Regions from separate parts of the Shewanella indica genome, predicted to be linked through region 1. Evidence: riboswitches for the same ligand, from Rfam matches in the RefSeq annotation. Region 1 holds a riboswitch; each other region holds the start of a gene.
The links. A riboswitch is a leader RNA that binds a small molecule or an ion and turns the genes downstream of it on or off. The one in region 1 is predicted to bind lysine.
Positions count from the first base shown of each region.

Region 2: it holds a riboswitch for lysine, as region 1 does, so the genes downstream of both, lysC (lysine-sensitive aspartokinase 3) here and SIL79_RS04750 (Na+/H+ antiporter NhaC family protein) in region 1, are expected to answer to the same signal.
Region 3: it holds a riboswitch for lysine, as region 1 does, so the genes downstream of both, SIL79_RS12490 (Na+/H+ antiporter NhaC family protein) here and SIL79_RS04750 (Na+/H+ antiporter NhaC family protein) in region 1, are expected to answer to the same signal.

Region 1 covers NZ_JAWXXR010000001.1:1,031,617-1,035,848, forward strand. Annotated here, with positions in the region: gene SIL79_RS04750 (Na+/H+ antiporter NhaC family protein) at 1-1,484, opposite strand, end outside; lysine riboswitch at 1,567-1,738, opposite strand; gene SIL79_RS04755 (oxidative stress defense protein) at 1,945-2,652, opposite strand; gene rimO (30S ribosomal protein S12 methylthiotransferase RimO) at 2,888-4,232, shown strand, end outside.
Region 2 covers NZ_JAWXXR010000001.1:676,434-680,665, reverse strand. Annotated here, with positions in the region: gene arcA (two-component system response regulator ArcA) at 152-868, opposite strand; gene SIL79_RS03130 (DUF3293 domain-containing protein) at 1,429-1,863, shown strand; lysine riboswitch at 1,946-2,123, shown strand; gene lysC (lysine-sensitive aspartokinase 3) at 2,260-3,627, shown strand; gene SIL79_RS03120 (succinylglutamate desuccinylase/aspartoacylase family protein) at 3,617-4,232, shown strand, end outside.
Region 3 covers NZ_JAWXXR010000001.1:2,774,224-2,778,455, forward strand. Annotated here, with positions in the region: gene SIL79_RS12480 (electron transfer flavoprotein subunit beta/FixA family protein) at 58-807, shown strand; gene SIL79_RS12485 (electron transfer flavoprotein subunit alpha/FixB family protein) at 808-1,731, shown strand; lysine riboswitch at 1,822-2,020, shown strand; gene SIL79_RS12490 (Na+/H+ antiporter NhaC family protein) at 2,102-3,673, shown strand; gene rlmM (23S rRNA (cytidine(2498)-2'-O)-methyltransferase RlmM) at 3,959-4,232, shown strand, end outside.

The sequences.
Region 1 (4,232 bases):
GTGGAATGCAGCAGCCCCATGGCCAGATAACCGAGCGCTGCCCCGAAGGCGACTGTCAGGGCATAAGGCAACTGGGTCAGTACGTGGTCTATATGGTGACAGCCGGCACCGGTGGCCGACAGAATACTGGTACTGGAGATGGGCGAACTGTGATCGCCAAACACAGCGCCGGCCAGCACAGCCGACAACATGGGCAGCAGGAGTTGGATATCGCTGGCGGCAGCCATATCACCGGCGAGCGGCAACATGATACCGAAAGTGCCCCAACTGGTGCCTGTGGCAAAGGCCATGGCGCAGGAAAGCACAAACACCACCACAGGCAGCAGCCCTGCGGGCAGGTTGCCGTTAGCCAGGCTAGCGAGATATTTGCCGGTTTCCATGTCACGCACCACGGCGCCTATGGTCCAGGCAAACAGCAGTATATTGATAGCCGGCAACATGGCCATGACGCCTCTGGGGGCGGCGCGCAGCCAAGTGGATATCCCAAGGCCGAGACGCAGGGCCAACAAGCCGGACACCGCCAGGCTGCAAAGGGCGCCATAAACCAAAGATGAGCCCACATTGGTATGTTCAAAGGCGCCCAGCACACTGAAGGCCTGACCATTGGCGGCCAATACCTGAGCCCCGGAGTCCAGCATGAAATAGATACTCGCCGCCGTCAGTGTCACTATCGGCAACACCATATCCAGCATGCCGCCGCGGCTGTCGGCCGGGGCTTCCATATCCAGCCCTATGGGCCTGCCCTTGGATTCATCCCAGAGCTTACCTTCGAGCGCCCGCTGCTCATGCTGTCGCATCGGCCCAATATCCAGTTGGAAAGCGATCACCACCACCACCATGATCAGGGTAAATACCGCATAGAGGTTCATGGGGATCATCTGCACAAAAGCGGCGATCGGGCTCTGCTCTGTCACCCCATGGGCCACGAGTATGCCGCCCACCAGGGCGATGATATAGGCTCCCCAGGAAGAAATGGGCATCAATACGCATACGGGCGCCGCAGTCGAGTCCAGCAGATAGGCCAACTTGGCGCGGGAGATCTGGAATCTATCGGTCACAGGGCGGCAAATGGGCCCCACCGACAGGCTGTGGAAAAAGTCGTCAATAAAAAAGGCAAACACCATCAAGCCGGTGAGCGACTTGGCGCCCTTGCGGCTCTGGCAGCGCCTGGCGGCCCATTCGGCGAAGGCCCGGGTCGCACCCGAGGCGGTCATCAAGCTGATAAGCCCACCCAGCAGCAGCATAAACAGCAACATATTCAGGTTATCGCTGTTGGGAGCACCATCGACCCAGAAGATTTTCAGCACACTGTCAAACAGGTAGCGCAGCGATTGCAGCGGTGAAAACTGCTGCAACATCAGGCTGCCGGCGACTATGCCTACCCCAAGGGAGAGCAGTACTCTACGGGTGATGATCGCCAGCGCAACCGCCAGCAGAGGAGGAACTATGGACCAGGGAGAGTCCGCAAAATGCATGATATTCATGATCTCTTTACACCAAGAAAGGTGGAGATCTACCGATAGGATCGAAGAAACTCAGACCAAGGAGGGCAGAAACTTCTCAGCTCCTTCAGGTAGCGCTCCATAGTGGATGACTATGGCAGTCCTGCACCTGTTAGATACAGAACCAGCAGCTAGGTTTGATGGCCTGGCTACTTCGGCGCCGACTCCTTTCCCCGGGCCTCAAAGGCATCACCCTCTTCCCGGTTACTTTTAGGCAGCGCGCCTCTACTCAAAGGTATTCGACTGGCATTCTAACTATCACAGCCCCAATAGCAAGCCGGATTGCGCCTCTGGCGGTAAATATCCCGCTAGGCGGGCATTAAGCCCAGGGGAAGTGACTCATGTCACGGCCTAGCAATACCGGCACCGCTTGTTCACGAGCCACGGTTAAAAACTGCTTCGCTCCATCAGCGAGCCAACGGCTCTCCCCCCGATGCTTACCTCAGTCACGCAGCTTGTAGCTGACCTCGACCCTGTCGGAGAAGGTTACCTGGCCATACTCATAGCTCTGGTTGATAGCACCTTCGGCCATCATGGCGGCCTTGTACATCACAGGACGCACCGGGCCTTGGTCGAAATAACGAATCGACCAGACGCCATCGAGTTTCTCGCCGAATCCGGCCGCCAGTTCACTGGCCTTTTGCTTGGCATCTTCAATGGCCGCCTGCCGCGCCTGCTTGCGCATCTCGGCTTCTTTACTGGACTTAAGGTTGATCTGGTTCACCTTGTTGATCCCGCCTATTAACGCCGAGTCCAGTATGGGATTGAGCTGATCCAACTGTTTCACCAACACTGTCACACTGCGACTGGCGCGATACCCCTTGAGCTCGGGCGCCTTGTCCTTGAGGTAAACATACTCAGGTTGCAGATTCAGATTGGCGGCGGCAATCGACTCCTTGGCGACCCCGGCCTTGAGCAGGCGCTCGATAAAAGCGGCCACAGCCTTGTCGGATGCGGCCTTGGCCGCCTTGGCATCAGATTCGCTTAATGACACTTCAACATGGATTTCGGCCATATCGGGCTCAACCTGTATCTGGCTGACGCCTGTGGTTTCCAGCAGAGGTCTATCCTGAGCCAGTACTGAGTGGCTCATCAGAGTAGCGGGTAACAATGCGCCTATCAGCGCCAGATTCAGCAGAGATTTTTTCATCTTGGTTCTCCAAAAAGTTCGCTTTCGTTGACCATAGAAACGCAGCCGGCTGACAAAAGGGTTAAAAAAATCAAAAAATTTTTCAACGACGTTTTGAAGCGGCAACCGAGATGGCAACATAGAACATAAATTAGCCAGCCCAACTGTACCTTTTCTATGGCTGAGGTATAATCGCCGCCAATTTTACCGGCACCCAAGCGTGCTCCATCAGCTTTAGCATTGCGGAAAACAGCTCTTGAAGAAATCAGTCGACATTTTTGATCCCAAGCAGACCACGACTCTGGACACTCCGGCCAAGACTCTGGCACAGGAAAACAGCCCTGCCGAGGCCCAAACCAGCGGCAATCGCATCGGCTTTGTCAGCCTGGGCTGCCCCAAAAACCTGGTGGATTCCGAGCGGATCCTCACCCAACTGCGCATCGACGGCTATGAGGTTACCAACAGCTATGACAATGCCGACCTGGTAATAGTCAACACCTGTGGCTTTATCGATGCCGCGGTGGAAGAGTCGCTGGATGCCGTGCGTGAAGCGCTGGAAGAAAACGGCAAGGTGATAGTCACCGGCTGCCTGGGCGCCAAGGAAAACCAGATCCGCGAAGTGCATCCGGATGTACTGGAGATCACCGGCCCCCACAGCTATGAAGCCGTGCTGAACCATGTGCACAAATATGTGCCCAAGCCGGAGCACAACCCCTTCACCTCGCTGATCCCGCAAGCCGGCGTTAAGCTGACCCCCAAGCATTATGCCTACCTGAAGATTTCCGAAGGCTGCGACAACCGCTGTACCTTCTGCATCATTCCGGCGTTGAGGGGCGATCTGGACAGCCGCAGTGTCGGCAGCGTGCTGGATGAAGCCAAACGCCTGGTGGAAAGTGGCGTTCAGGAAATTCTGGTCGTCAGCCAGGACACCTCGGCCTACGGCAAAGACAAGGGCGGCCGCACCGATTTCTGGAACGGCATGCCGGTGAAGCAGGATATCACTACCCTGGCCCGCCACCTGGGCAAGATGGGTGTGTGGGTGCGCCTGCACTATGTCTACCCTTACCCTTGGGTCGATGAGCTGATCCCGCTGATGGCCGAAGGACTGATCCTGCCCTATCTGGATCTGCCACTGCAGCACGCCAGCCCTCGCGTGCTCAAGATGATGAAGCGCCCCGGCCGGGTCGACCGCCAGTTGGACGCCATCAAGAAATGGCGTGAGATCTGCCCGGATCTGGTGATCCGCTCAACCTTTATCGTCGGCTTCCCCGGTGAAACCGAAGAAGACTTCGAAATCCTGCTGGACTTCCTGCGTGAAGCAAGGCTGGACCGAGTGGGCTGCTTCAAGTACTCGGAAGTCGATGGCGCCGTGGCCAATACCTTGGCCGAGCTTATCAGTGAAGAGGTCAAGCAGGACCGCTATGAGCGTTTCATGCAGGTGCAGGCCGAGATCAGTGCCGAGCGGCTGGCGCGCCTGGTAGGCCGTGAGCTGGATGTCCTTATCGATGATGTGGACGAGGAAGGCGCCATTGGCCGCTGCTATGCCGATGCGCCTGAAATCGACGGCATGGTATTCTTAAACGGTGAAGTGGAACTAAGCC
Region 2 (4,232 bases), 360 kb from region 1:
AGGAGCTATCTAAGATAAAGGCGCTGGGATTGGCAGAGCATTACCGTGAGGAAATCACAGCAAATATCAGTAGAAGGGGGAGTGGTGATAGCAGATAAACAAAAGCCAGCTCGATAAGCTGGCTTTGTTCAGGGCCGATAACGCGTGTTTATCAGTCTTCCAGATTACCGCAGAAACGGTAGCCTTCGCCGTGGATGGTGGCGATGATTTCCGGTGTATCAGGCACACTTTCGAAGTGCTTACGGATACGGCGGATAGTCACATCAACAGTACGGTCATGTGGCTTAAGCTCACGGCCGGTCATCTTCATCAGCAACTCGGCGCGGCTGAGGATCTTGCCTGGGTTTTCCACAAAGTGCAGCATGGCGCGGAATTCGCTACGCGGCAGCTTGTAAGACTCACCCTGAGGGCTGACCAGTGAACGGCTGTTGATCTCCAGGCTCCAACCATTGAAACGATAATGTTCCACGGCGGCCTTTTCTTCAATTTCAGCTCCTGAGCTGTTGACACGAGTCAGCAGGTTGCGGGCACGAATAGTCAACTCACGAGGGTTGAACGGTTTGGTGATGTAATCATCGGCACCGATTTCCAGGCCCAAGATCTTGTCTACTTCGTTATCACGACCGGTAAGGAAGATGAGGCCGATATTGTTGATTTCGCGCAACTCCCGCGCCAACAGCAAACCATTCTTACCTGGCAGATTGATATCCATAACCACCAGGTTCACCTTGTTTTCCTGCAAGGCTTTGTGCATCTCTGCGCCATCATTGGCTTCGGTTACCACATAACCTTCTGCCTCGAAAATACTTCTCAGCGTGTTACGGGTAACGGCTTCATCTTCAACGATCAGAATGTGCGGGTTTTGCATGTTATTTACCTAATTAAATCAGTTTATCTAACCATGAGCGCGGGTGACGCTCCGCTATACTCTCTAAAACGCCAACATTCACAGGGTTCACGTAAGTGCTGTTCAAAACTGAAATGAAACGGCAACACACTTCATGATTAGCAAAAAGTATGCTCTCCACCTGGAGAGGCGCGAACTGTACTCTCTAGGATTCCCAGTGGCGGGATTTAGTTCCTGAAAGACATGGAAAATCCAGAAAATGCGATCTTAAAACCAGATTACATTTGGTACAGAGTCGTTATCATTAGAGACTTATGCTGTCGCGTAATGGCGCTAGCCTGGTCACACGCTTAACTCTAGGTCTCTGTCGATACAATCCATTGTACTAGGATTAGGCATTTGTTAACAAATGAAATGTTAACAAATTAATGTTTAACTATGATCTAAGTCACAAGTTTTTATGTTAGATATTGAAACTTAAGCGTTTTGTGTTTTGTCTTACTGTGAGCTTGCTCACGGGGCTAGGGGATTTCGTAAGCCTTTGCTAGAATAACTCCGGTTCATTAGAGACAGATACTACAATGGATGCTGCATTTGAAAGTCTCTGGCAGTACTACCAGAGCGCATGCTTTTTTTTGACTCAGTCGTTTTCTTCCGCTGTTCCTTTTGCCATTGTCACCGCCCATAACCCTCTGGGGCAAAAATTGACTTCCTGCCAGAACCGTCTTCTCGATCGGCAATTACAAGGTGATATTGATAAGCTCGGCATACCCTATCGGGCCATTATAGGTGCGGCTGAGGATCTCAGTCATATGGAAAAAAGTTGGGCCCTGTTTTTGGATAAGGCTGCGGCAATCGAACTGGCATTCAAGTACCGTCAGAATGCACTTTATTATGTGGATAAAGGCTTACTGACATTAGTGCCCTGCCATAAAGGCAAGCATGAAATAGAGCTTGGATTATTTGCAAGCCGAGCTCGTTTGGTCAATGAATTACCTGAACTTAGTGATAAATAAGTTGAGGATATTTCATCGGATGCAAATTAGCATTGACTTCATAAGGGCTTTATTGCTAATTTTTTCATCCCTTTCGCAAGAAAGGAACAGAAGAGGAGCGTTAACTAGGTAGTGAGTCAGAGGAAACCAATTTCCTATGACGGCTCATGAGGGAGATTAACGCCGAGGTCGGGATGCGTATTGGTAACGCTCTCCGGTCGGTTGGTCAGGCTGAATCCTGGCGGCTGTCACCTGGTTTTTGGTGGAGAGCTTCTGGTGACGATCGCTTTGTCCCTACTTTGGGGTGCGTTATCTCAGCACCAGGCTCTTCGAACGTTATCTGTTCGGAGCTTAACTCATGAAGTCTATTCTCGTTGTCGACCTTTCCCTGTCACCTGCCTGTGGGGGAATGCGCTGATGTCTCTTGTTGTTGCCAAGTTTGGCGGTACCTCAGTTGCCGATTATCAGGCGATGAATCGCTGTGCCGATATAGTGCTTGGAAATTCGGCTACTCGTCTGGTTGTGGTGAGTGCATCCAGTGGCGTAACCAATCTGTTGGTGGAGTTGTCTCAGGCAGACATGGGGGATGAGCGCCGTCTCAAATTATTGAAAGATATTGCCAGCATTCAATATGCGATTCTGGACAAACTTGGTAGACCTGCTGCTGTTGCCGCGGCGCTGGATGCCTTGCTCAGCCGTATGGCAACGCTCAGTGCCAAGCTGTTGCAGGGGCCGAGTAATGCTATGGTTGATGAGATCCTGTCCCTTGGTGAGCAATGCTCTTCAGCGCTGTTTGCCGCGGTATTGAGAGAACGCGGTGCCAAGGCCAGCGCCTTTGATGTGCGTCAGGTGATGCGTACCGATAGCCATTTCGGCAAGGCCGAACCACAAATCGCCGAACTGAAGCGACTGGCGACAGAGAAATTACAACCCTTGCTTGAGCAGCAACTGTTGGTGACCCAGGGGTTTATCGGTGCCGATGCCGAGGGGCGAACCACTACCCTTGGGCGTGGCGGCAGTGATTATTCCGCGGCTCTGTTGGCAGAAGCTTTGCAAGCCGATGCGGTTGAGATCTGGACCGATGTAGAAGGGATTTACACCACAGATCCCAGACTGGCTCCCAACGCCAGGCCTATCGCAGAAATCAGTTTTAATGAGGCGGCGGAGATGGCTACTTTTGGCGCCAAGGTGTTACACCCTGCCACCATCTTGCCGGCGGTGCGCCAACAGATCCAAGTGTTTGTCGGTTCCAGTCGGGCGCCGGAAAAAGGCGGCACCTGGATCCGCCATCAAGTGGAAGATGAGCCGGTATTCAGGGCCGTTGCCGTGAGACGAGATCAGACCCTGCTTAACTTGCATAGTTTGCAGATGTTGCATGCCCAGGGCTTTTTGGCTGAGACCTTTGCTGTGTTGGCGCGGCACAAGATCAGTGTCGATCTCATTACCACCTCAGAGGTGAATGTGTCGCTGACCCTGGACAAAACAGGCTCAGATTCAGCCGGTAAGGGGCTTCTGACCGAAGCTCTGCTGCAAGAGTTATCGCAAAACTGCCGGGTGCGGGTGGAAGACAAGCTGGCTCTGGTGGCGATCATTGGCAACAAGATAGCCACTACCGCCGGGATCTGTCGCCGGGTATTTGAAGTGCTCGAACCCCATAACGTCCGAATGATCTGTCAGGGCGCCAGTCCACACAATCTCTGTGTCTTGGTGTCTGAAGCCGAAGCCGGTGATGTGGTGGCCGCTTTGCATCGTAACTTATTTGAAGGTGCTCAGGATGCAGCTTGAACACCTGCAGGTTGGGGAGCTGGCCGCAGGTCAGCCTATCACCATCCCCATATATCGCTTCAAAGGCACCGGTCACTCGGCGCCCAGCGTCTATATTCAGGCCAATGTGCATGGCGCCGAGGTACAGGGCAATGCGGTGATTTTGCAATTGTTGCAGTACTTCAAGGCGCATCCGCCTCTGGGAGATGTCACTCTGGTGCCTTTGGCCAACCCCTTGGGGATCAACCAGAAAAGCGGTGAGTTTACCTTAGGCCGCTTCGATCCCATCACAGGTATCAACTGGAACCGAGCCTATCTTGAGCAGGTCGTCCATCTGGATGACTGGTATCCGCAGTATAGTGAGCTGCCGGAGCAAGCACTGTTTGATGCTTTTCGTCAGCTTCTCATTGCCAACTGTGAACAGGCATTGGCCAATCCCTGGGGAGTGACGACCGGCCAGAGATTGGCGCTCAATCTGCAGAAACTGGCACATGGCGCTGACATAGTGCTGGATCTGCACACCGGCCCCAAGTCCTGTAAACACCTTTATTGTCCCGAGTATGAGCTGTCAGCTGCCGACTACTTTCATATTCCCTACACCTTGGTGATGCCTAAAGGCTTTGGCG
Region 3 (4,232 bases), 1.7 Mb from region 1:
ATCTGGTATCATCGGTACGTAATCCACATAAGATACAAGGTGTAGGAAGGAAACCCTATGAAAGTATTGGTGCCAGTAAAACGTGTGGTCGATGCCAATGTTAAGGTCAGGGTCAAGGCTGACAATACAGGCGTTGAAACAGCCAACCTGAAAATGGCGTTGAATCCATTTTGTGAAATTGCGGTAGAAGAAGCCGTACGTCTAAAAGAAGCCGGCAGTGCTTCTGAGGTCGTTGTTGTCAGCATAGGTCCCAAGGCGGCACAGGAGCAACTGCGTACCGCATTGGCTCTGGGCGCCGACCGTGCCATTCACATTGAAACCGATGAAGAGCTGGTGCCCCTTTCTATTGCCAAGTTACTCAAGGCAGTGCAGGACAAAGAGCAGGCGCAGCTAATTCTGATCGGCAAGCAGTCCATCGATGGTGATAACAATCAGACCGGACAGATGCTGGCAGCGCTCGCCGGTATGCCTCAGGCAACCTTTGCATCTGAAGTGAAGCTGGAAGGTGAAACTTTGCTGGTTACCCGTGAAGTGGATGGTGGTTTACAGACTCTGTCCATGCCTCTACCGGCTGTAGTTACAGCGGATCTGCGTCTGAATGAGCCTCGCTATGCTTCTTTGCCCAATATCATGAAGGCCAAGCGCAAGCCGCTGGAAACCATGAGCATTGAGGATCTGGAAGTGACTCTCAAGCAGCACGTACAGGTGTTGGAGGTAGCAACGCCGGCCAGCCGTCAGGCGGGTGTGATGGTGGCTTCCGTTGAGGAGCTGGTGGACAAGTTGAAAAACGAAGCGAAGGTGATCTAAATGGCCGTATTAGTAATAGCAGAACACGATAATGCCAGCCTGAAACAGGACACAGCCAAAGTCGTCGCCGCGGCCAAAGCCATAGGTGGAGATATTCACCTCTTGGTTGCCGGTCAGGATTGCAAGGCCGCAGCCGATGCCGCCGCCAAGCTTGAAGGTGTCAGTAAAGTACTGTTGGCCGATAATCCTGCCTATGGTGCTCATCTTGCCGACAATATTGGTGAGCTCATCTTGTCTTTGAGTGGCGACTACAGCCATATTCTGGCTGCAGCCTCAAGCCAGGGTAAGGATATACTGCCAAGAGTGGCGGCTTTGCTGGATGTGGCTCAACTTTCTGAGATCACCAAGGTGATCGATGCCGATACTTTTGTCCGTCCCGTCTATGCCGGTAACGCCATGGCGACCGTTAAGAGTCTGGATAACAAGAAAGTGGCCACAGTGCGCGCCAGCGCCTTCGACGCCGTTGCCGAGACAGGTTCAGCTGAAATCAATCAGCTCGACAGCGTCTTTGACGCCAAGAGCAGCTTTGTCTCTCAGAGTTTGACCGAGTCGGCTCGTCCGGAGCTTGGCAGTGCCAGAGTGATTGTTTCCGGTGGTCGCGGTATGGGCAGTGGCGAAAACTTTGCCATGCTGGAAACCTTGGCCGATAAGCTTGGCGCCGCCGTAGGTGCATCACGGGCCGCCGTAGATGCCGGATTTGTTCCCAATGATTTGCAGGTCGGTCAGACAGGTAAAATTGTGGCGCCAGAGCTGTATATTGCTGTGGGTATCTCCGGAGCGATTCAGCATCTGGCCGGGATGAAGGATTCAAAAGTCATAGTGGCTATCAACAAAGATCCTGAAGCGCCTATTTTCCAGGTTGCCGATTATGGTCTGGAAGCTGATCTGTTTGATGTGGTGCCCAAGTTGAACGAGTTGATTTAATCTGTGATCTAGGTCACGATAGGCGGCTTTGGGGTAGCATCCTCAAAGCCGCCTATGTTTTTATGTGCCTCACGCCTGAAATCAGGCGTCCTGAGAAGTAGAGGCGCACTAAATATCAGTAGCGGTAAGCAGGGTGATTCCGTTTATGTATCGCGAAAGGATTTGGTGCCGAAGGGGTTGCGACTCATCAAAGTCCACCGCTGGGGCTGTTACCAAATAGGGGCAGCACTGCCATAGTATATTCTGTCGGGATGACAGATTGACGTTACTATGGAGCGCTACTGAAAGGACAGGTGCTACTCGGTATGTTTTTGCCTTTTCCCACCAGTTCAGTTGCCCTCCATTCGTATTTAACGAAGAACAAGACTCAATGACAGTACTAAGTTATGCCGACTCGGCACTCTCTTTGTTGCCGCCGGTTGTGGCAATTTTATTGGCGATCTTCACCCGGCGGGTGTTGTTATCTCTAGGGCTGGGAATACTGATCGGAGCCTTGTTGCTCAATCAATGGTCGGTGTTGGATACCGGGGTTTATCTGGGGCAAAGGGTGCTTTCCCTGGTTTGGGACGATGGCGCTTTTAATGCCTGGAACCTGTATATTCTGGGTTTCCTGGTGCTGCTGGGAATGATCACTGCACTGATTACTGTTAGTGGCTCTGCCAGAGCCTTTGCCAACTGGGCCAGACAGCATATCCGCAATCGTCGTGATGCTAAGCTGCTAACCATGTTTCTCGGTTGTGTGGTGTTTATCGATGACTACTTCAACAGCCTGGTGGTGGGCAGTATCGCTAGACCGCTGACCGACAGATATTATATCTCCCGCTCCAAACTGGCGTATCTTTTGGATTCAACCGCAGCGCCTGTGTGCGTTATCTCGCCGGTTTCCAGCTGGGGTGCCTATATTATTGCCCTTATCGGCGGTATTCTCACGGCTCATGGTTTTACCGAGACCGGACATCTGAGCGCTTTCGTGCAGATGATCCCGATGAACTTCTATGCCCTGTTTGCCCTGGCGCTCTTGCTATGCGTGGCCTATATGGAGCTGGATATCGGCGCCATGCGCAAACACGAGCTTAATGCCCGTAAAGGCAATCTCTATGATGAGTCCAAGGGACTGCCTCCCGGTGCCAATGCCGATCTGCCCGAGGCGGAAACCGGTCAGGTGCACGGCCTGTTCCTGCCCATAGGTGTCTTGGTGGTGGCGACTTTCTACTTTATGGTTTCCAGCGGCGCCGATGCCCTGGCGGCAGAAAGCCTGCCTTTCAGCATCATAGGTGCCTTTGAGAAAACCGATGTGGGCTCGTCACTGTTTTTTGGCGCTTCCATCGGACTGGTGGTAACGCTGCTGCTGGCCTTTATCCAGAAGATTGAAGCCAAGATGATCCTCAAGGCGCTCACCTCGGGTGCCCGTTCTATGTTGCCGGCCATCTATATTCTGATGTTTGCCTGGACCATAGCCGGGATCATAGGCTCATTGGAAACCGGCAAGTTTATGGCCAGTCTCGCCAGTGGCAATATTCCCTTTGCCTTGCTGCCGGCCGTGTTATTTATTTTGGCTGGGCTTACCGCCTTTTCTACCGGCACCAGCTGGGGCACTTTCGGGATCATGTTGCCGATTGCTGCCGATATGGCTATGGGCAGCCACAGCAGTATGATGTTGCCTATGTTGGCGGCCGTGCTGGCCGGTGCTGTATTTGGCGACCACTGCTCGCCGATATCGGACACCACGATTCTGTCATCTACAGGTGCCGGCTGTCATCATATCGATCACGTGTTGACTCAGCTGCCTTATGCGGTGTTGGTGGCGCTTATTTCCCTCGGTGGTTATATAGTGCTCGGTTTTACCGAGTCGGTATGGTTGGGGCTTGCCTGTAGCTGTGTATTGTTCCTGCTGGGATTGGTGTGGCTCAAATGGCAACAACCCAAGAATACTAATGCCTGAGCTGCCACCCAATAGCTTGCGTTAACAGCACCCGCCCTGATGGCGGGTGTTTTGTTGTAATGCCATTTCGTTTACTTGATTCAGCTTGGGAGTTGGCTTTGGTAAAGAGTCGTGTGCCGGCATCAAGTTCGGCCGTATTTGAATACCTGATCAAGATTAATGCTGGTTTAAAGTCCAACAAGGAATGGAATAACTAACCTGCGATGGGAAAAGGCTTCTGATATACTTGCCGCCTTCGCCAGTTGCCGGAGGCTTTCCGGTAAGATTCACTGTTTGGAAATACCAATGAACAACCTGTTTCTGTTTTGTCGTGCCGGCTATGAAAAAGAGTGCGCGGCCGAGATCCAAAATCGGGCGGCACTGCTCAATGTCGGTGGTTTCGTCAAGGCCAACAACAACGATGCCTATGTGATCTTTCAATGTTTTGCCGAAGGGGAAGCCGATACCCTGGCACAGGAACTGGCGCTGGACTCATTGATCTTTGCCCGGCAGATGTTTGTTTGCGGCGATCTGCTCAGCGACCTGCCTCCGGAAGACAGGGTAGGGCCAATTACCGCCG